Hydrogenovibrio crunogenus: one gene and its partner. The protein of the gene in region 2 binds, or shares a complex with, the protein of the main gene of each other region. Links are inferred from orthologs where the notes say so. Each region holds a gene or a part of one and is shown on either strand. Other genes may lie near its edges. The genes, in order: tsaD and tsaE.

Region 1 (3,123 bases), 830 kb from region 2 along the record:
TCGTTAAAGAGCTTGTCGAACACCCAAGATATTGATCGTGAATCAGTTTATGTTGAGTTCTTAAAGAATTTGCAAAATCAGAATACATTTCAAGTTTTATCTAACTCAAAAACGTTGAATCAACTCCTAGCCAATGCAGGATATGATTTTGATTCTGCATCAGAGTTGCGAGTGTTTCTGAATGATGGCAAGTTGAAGGTGGCATGGCCAGAGCAAAATAAAAAAGTGCAGCTATCCGTTCTTCAAAAGACCAAACTTTCGATGTCGTTGCCTTCTGTACAAGCCAGTCAAAAAGCATTGGCACTTGTTTTAGAAATTGCGAACCGTCAAGCGGTTAATGCCCTTAAACAAGATTTAACCTCACATTTAAATGAAGTGTTAGGAATAAATCGTTTTCACTATCAGCTGGAAAATCAAAAAATTAATTTAGAAATCGAATCAGAAATTGAACGCATACAAGAAGCTGATGCTTTAAAGCGTGAACAAATAGAACAAAAAATCAAAGCGCTGATTGATAATTCAAAAGAAAATTTGGATGATCAATTACAGCGGTTAAATGAAAACTTGCGGATTGCCCAAAAGTTAGGTATTACAGAGCCTATTGAACCAGGGCAATATGGCAAAACAATGCAAGCAAAAAATACGTCCAATATGATTGTTGATGTGAATACGCAATCTGGTATGAAAGGATATTGGATGGGAACGAAAATCTTATCGGCAGAAATAAACAGCTTGAAACGCCGCCAGAATTTAGCCGCCTTTATTCCGCAAATTTCAGCTTTAAAAGCAGATTTATTGCTTTTGAAGCAAAATCCGCGTGTTGATCAGCTTAAAAATCGTCAAAGTAACTTGCCTTATTCAGAGCGTTTAAGAATGCTGAAGATTGAAAAAGAAAAGATATTACATGATCTTAAAGCATTGAAAGCCATTACATTTGATACCTTTCTTGTACTTAAGTCGCCAAGCACACCGGAAGCCCCTGTGAAACCCAAAGGAAAATTGATTATCGCAGTTGCTATCGTTTTAGGGTTGTTATTGGCGGTGTTTGTTGCACTTATTCGCTCTGCGGCATTAAATCATCAAGAAAAGAGACGTTTTGAGGAAGCTAAAGGTTAAAACGACCAGGCCTGGTCGTTTTTTGTTTGTAAGAGTTGGAAGGCGTTAAGCCACTTCAATGGGGTCTATCGGCTCCAGTGATTCCAAATCCCAGCGAGGTTGGCAGGCAAAATTTAAATCAGAAGATTGCCCGGCGTCTAATCGTTTTGACCCGGCATAGGCAATCATCGCACCGTTGTCGGTACAGAATTCAAGCCTTGGGTAAAAAGCGCTGCCTTTTCGTTTCGCCATTAACGCATCCAGCTTCGCTCGAATTTCACGATTCGCACTGACGCCGCCGGACACCACCAAACGGTTCAACCCTTCCTGTTCTAAAGCACGCTTGCATTTAATGCTCAACGTATCGGCCACCGCCACTTCAAACGCACGGCAAATGTCGGCTTTGGTTTGTTCAGAATCATCACCGCTCTCTTTTGCTTTTAGCCATGTGTTGAGGGTAAAAGTTTTCAAACCACTGAAACTCATGTCCAAGCCAGGGCGATCCACCATCGGACGTGGAAATTTATAACGATCGGTTTGGCCTTGCAACGCCAGTTTGGACACTTCAGGTCCGCCCGGGTAGCCCAAACCAAGCATTTTAGCGGTTTTATCAAACGCTTCACCTGCGGCATCATCTAAGGTGTCGCCGAGTAATTTATAACGCCCAATGCCGTCCACTCGAATAATCATTGTGTGACCGCCAGACACCAACAGACAGACAAATGGAAATTCCGGCTGGGTTTCTTCCAACATCGGCGCCAGTAAATGGCCTTCCATATGATGAATGGCAATGGCTGGAATTTGCCAGGCAAACGCCAGGCTGCGAGCCACCGATGCACCTGAAAGCAGGGCACCCATTAGCCCCGGTCCCGCCGTATAGGCAATGCCGGTAATGTCTTTCGCGCTGACCTGACCCTTTTTCAACGTTTCCTGAATCAACGGGGTGATCTTTCGAATGTGATCACGAGAAGCCAGTTCCGGCACCACACCGCCATACTCCGCATGAAGTTTTATCTGGCTGTAAAGCGTGTGTGCAATTAATCCTTTTTCAGAATGGTATAATGCTATTCCAGTTTCATCACAAGACGTTTCAATGCCAAGCGTTAAGGAAGGAGATGACGGATTCGAATGAGTTGTCTGCATAAAATCGTTTTACTAGAGCCTATTGAGTGTCGAGTACTTAAGAAAGGTTAACGATTTTAACAAAAACTCAAGAAATGTCTGAAGTTTTGTTTGCAAAACAAGGCACTTAATTTTATAATTCGCGTTTTCCCGATTTTCCCTATTGAAAGTCATAAAACGAATTTTAAAGAAAGAGTATATTATGCCAAGCGTAAAAGTAAGAGATACAGAACCATTTGACGTTGCACTACGTCGTTTCAAGCGTGCTTGCGAAAAAGCAGGTGTGTTAACAGAGTCACGTAAGCGTGAGTTCTATGAAAAGCCAACTTGGGCTAGAAAGCGTATGAAAGCGGCAGCCGTTAAGCGTTTAGCAAAACGTTTGTCGCGTGAAAACCGTCGTACGACTCGTATGTACTAAGTTTGACTGGATAAAAGGTCAATCAATGTCAAGTGAATTAAAAGCCCGTCTGACTTCAGAAATGAAGATTGCCATGAAGGCAAAAGAGAAAGAGCGCCTAGCGGTAATTCGTTCAATGCAGGCTGCAATCAAGCAAGTGGAAATTGATAATCAGACCACGCTTGAAGATGACGCGGAAGTGTTGCCAATTTTAGATAAAATGTTGAAGCAACGTCGCGATTCTTTGCAGCAATACGAAGAAGCAGGCCGACCAGAGCTGGCTGAGCAAGAAGCTTTAGAAATGAAGATTATTCAAGACTTCTTGCCACAACCACTAACAGAAGCAGAGGTTTCGCAATTAGTGGATGAAGCGATTTCAGACGTTTCAGCATCCTCCATGCAGGATATGGGGAAAGTCATGGGGCTGTTAAAGCCAAAGATGCAAGGTCGTGCCGATATGGCAGAAGTCAGTAAACTGATTAAGGCAAAATTAAGCTAATACAAAGACT
Region 2 (3,307 bases):
AATGAACATACAGCTGCTCTCCCCAGCGAGGCTTGGTTGCATTGTGCTGAACAAATTTATCAAGTCCGCTCACGATAGACTTCGCCATTTGCGTTTGAAAGTGGTCAGAGCTTAATTTTCTCGCTTCTACCGGGTTGGAAATAAACGCGGTCTCGATCAAAAGAGACGGCATGTCAATAGACTTCAATACCGCAAAGTCAGCCGATTGTACCGATTTTTTATGCAGGCGAACCGAACGTGCCATCTCACCTAGTACAGCCTGACCTAACTTACGACTGGCACGAATGTTAGCCGAACGAGTTAAATCAGATAACACAAACGCCACATCCGCATCACGCCCTTTTAATTTCACGTCTTGAAGAGAAGCGTTTTCAGATTTGGCCAGGATACGAGCCATCACACTACTCGCCCCATTAGTTGACAAGATATAGACAGATCCTCCTCGAGCACGTGCATCAGGGAAAGCATCCGCGTGCAATGATAAAAAGATATCCGCATCTTTTTTGTGCGCAATTCGCACACGTTTATGCAGCGGAATAAAGACATCTTTATCTCTTGTCAAAACAGCACGCATACCCGGTTGCGCATCAATATATTTTTTCAATTTTTTAGCCAATTTCAAAACAACGACTTTTTCACGTAAGTTGTTATGCCCAATTGCGCCGGTGTCTTTTCCACCATGCCCGGCATCAATCGCGACAACCAAGTCTTTATTTTTTGTCTGAAACACATCACTGCCGCTGTTCAGCATAGAACGTGTTACGCGGTTATTGGCAACATCCTCTTTACGAGAAGATTTATTGGTTTTAGGTTTGGTACTAAAAGAAGCTTGAGCGACTTGACGCGTTACTTTTTCTGGCGCTGCTTTTTTAGCAACGACGATTTTTTTGGCGGTTTTCTTGGTGTTTTTAACCGTTTTTTTAGCGACATGTTTGGTTACTTTTCGGTTCGTAACGTCAATCACAACACGCTCTGCACCACTTTTGTTTTTGGCTAGAGCGAAATAGCTGTAATCAAAATCGTCACGCAAATCCAAAACAACGCGAGTGCGTTTAGCTTGATTCTTGACGCGAGCCTGTTTCACTCGTGCGTCTAGGAATTTCATTTTTGAAAACGTCAGCTGGTTTTCGGCTTTGTAAAAGTCCACCACAATACGAGCCGGATTTTTCAACGTAGTAATCTCAAAACGATGGTTTTGTTTGATTTCGAATACCACTCGGGTTTTATCTTCACCTTGCCCCATTCGCATCTTCACCAAAGATGTCTTGGCAAAGACTGAAGTCGACATCACAACCACTAACATTGCAGCCATTACTGTCATGAAAGCTTTTAAAGGATTTACGTTATTTTTTCTGATCATGGCACTACCCACTCAATATTTTTGTTTTGATTGTGCTAGTCACTATCAAGTTCCATGCCAACTTTTTCTGTCAGCTTTTTGACGAAACCATTTGCGCGGTCCTGACAGGCAGAAATCGTCACTTTTCGAGCCTCTCTCAACACATTCAACTCAATCAGAATATCTGCTTCAGGAAGGACGCCCTTTCCTTTCGACGGCCACTCTACCAGCGCCACAAATGGAGGCGTCAATAAGTCACGAATGGCTAAAAATTCTAATTCTTCCGGGTCACATAAACGATAAAGATCGAAATGCTGAATGGTTCCCAATGACGTGGGATAATTTTCAACTAACGCATACGTTGGACTTTTTACTTTCTGCCCAGGTACAAAGGATTGCACAAAAGCGCGAGAAAAGAAAGACTTACCTGCACCTAAATCGCCTTTTAAATAAATCATCCACCCTAAATCAAACGTCTTTAGCTCTTCGCATAACTGCGCAAAAATATGCGCCAACTGCTGCGTATCTGCTTCCGTTTCTAGCAATAAGCCACATTCAAGCAAATCATCCGTACTTTTAGGGTGTGCTGTTGATTTGGTAAAATTCATCAATAGGTATTCTCAAAAGGCACTAAAATAGAGGTGTCATTCATAATTCTTGAAGTTTAAAGCGAACATCCATGCCAAAAAACGCTCCAACGACCCTCAAAAACTCAACTGATTCAGCATTATACCAGCTTGCGGAAAAGATTAAACAATGGGGGCTGTCGCTTGGTTTTGCTGATGTCGGCATTACCGACATTGATTTAGGTCAGTATGAATCCAGTTACTTTGAATGGCTTGAAAAACGGTTTCATGCCGACATGGAGTATATGGTAAAGCACGGCACGAAACGAACGCGCCCAGAAGAATTGGAGCCTGGAACGCGTCGAGTCATCAGTGTTCGTATGAATTATTTTGATACTGAGGCTTACTCACCGATTCCTCAACTGCAAGCCAGCGATCACGCCTATATTTCCCGCTATGCCTTGCACAAGGATTACCACAAACTGATGCGGAAGCGCTTGCAACAGCTTGCAGAAAAAATCAATCAAACGATTGAAAATGATTTTCACTACCGCGCTTTCTGTGATTCAGCCCCTGTATTGGAACGCCCTTTAGCGGAAAAGGCCGGGCTTGGGTTTATCGGTAAAAACAGTTTAATCATTCATCCACGCGCCGGCTCTTGGTTTTTCCTGGGAGAACTGTACACCAACCTACCCTTACCGATTGATCCTCCTTTTGAAAAACAAGGGTGTGGTCCATGCACTGCGTGCATTCAAGAATGCCCGACTCAAGCAATTGTGGCCGATGGCGTAGTGGATTCCAGGCGCTGTATTTCTTATTTAACCATTGAAAACAAAGGTTCCATTCCTGCGTCGCTTCGGGAAAAAATGGGAAACCGAATTTACGGTTGTGATGACTGTCAGCTTGTCTGCCCTTGGAATAAGTTCACACAAGACACGAATGAAACTGCTTTCAAAGCCAATTCATTATTAGATGCCAGTACCTTACTTGAATTGTTCAATTGGTCTGAAAAAGACTTTCTCAAACAGCTTGAAGGTTCTCCTATTCGTCGTATTGGCTTTGAACAATGGCAACGTAATCTTTGCGTTGCTATAGGTAATGCGCTAGAAAATTCAACACTAAGCGAAGAGATCATTCATGCTTTAGAAAGCCATCAGAGTGATTCAGACCTCGTCAATGAACACAAACACTGGGCATTGCAACGCCAAAGGCACTTTTTGAAGGCGCCGGAAGAAATAACCAGGCCTGGTCATTTTTCATCTCCTTCAAAGCCGCATAAAGCCAAAAAATACTATTTACCGAAAACCATTGCCGTGCGGAAGTAATCCCCTTATCAAAGATAGGAATCAGAATTTTCTTATAATGCTTGAATATCTTTTCAATTGGGTTAAAGTTTCACATC

What was found.
Region 1: the proteins of tsaE (region 2) and tsaD are in contact, whole or in part, in a crystal structure (PDB 6N9A), measured with the Thermotoga maritima proteins. The link is inferred for Hydrogenovibrio crunogenus from one-to-one orthologs. Residues at the interface, in WP_004082108.1 of Thermotoga maritima: Leu37, Gly38, Lys46, Lys57, Val59, Lys60, Ser61, Thr63, Phe64, Thr65, Leu66, Met67, Val69, Pro71, Tyr82, Arg83, Leu84, Asp86, Asp88, Phe89, Asp93, Ile128, Asp130, Glu131, Arg134; in WP_004082750.1 of Thermotoga maritima: Cys10, Asp11, Arg49, His50, Leu82, Gly84, Gly135, Gly136, Glu154, Thr155, Leu156, Asp157, Asp158, Ser159, Glu162, Asp165, Lys166, Arg169, Leu170, Tyr175, Lys213, Thr214, Leu217, Tyr218, Gln221, Arg222, Asn324.

Annotation. Positions count from the first base shown.
Region 1 is NZ_CP032096.1:2,009,556-2,012,678, reverse strand. What follows is about bases 201-2,998. They hold tsaD (tRNA (adenosine(37)-N6)-threonylcarbamoyltransferase complex transferase subunit TsaD), read right to left. Parts: upstream 2,239-2,998; coding sequence 1,162-2,238; downstream 201-1,161. Other genes in these bases: GHNINEIG_RS09555 (GatB/YqeY domain-containing protein), read left to right, coding at 2,661-2,998; rpsU (30S ribosomal protein S21), read left to right, coding at 2,420-2,635; GHNINEIG_RS09570 (Wzz/FepE/Etk N-terminal domain-containing protein), read left to right, coding at 201-1,116. Outside these bases: more of GHNINEIG_RS09570, read left to right, coding at 1-200; more of GHNINEIG_RS09555, read left to right, coding at 2,999-3,113.
Region 2 is NZ_CP032096.1:1,175,425-1,178,731, reverse strand. The notes cover bases 172-3,153. They hold tsaE (tRNA (adenosine(37)-N6)-threonylcarbamoyltransferase complex ATPase subunit type 1 TsaE), read right to left. Parts: upstream 1,948-3,153; coding sequence 1,396-1,947; downstream 172-1,395. Other genes in these bases: queG (tRNA epoxyqueuosine(34) reductase QueG), read left to right, coding at 2,019-3,153; GHNINEIG_RS05695 (N-acetylmuramoyl-L-alanine amidase), read right to left, coding at 172-1,321. In the rest of the region: more of GHNINEIG_RS05695, read right to left, coding at 1-171; more of queG, read left to right, coding at 3,154-3,230. UniProt on the Escherichia coli protein: Required for the formation of a threonylcarbamoyl group on adenosine at position 37 (t(6)A37) in tRNAs that read codons beginning with adenine.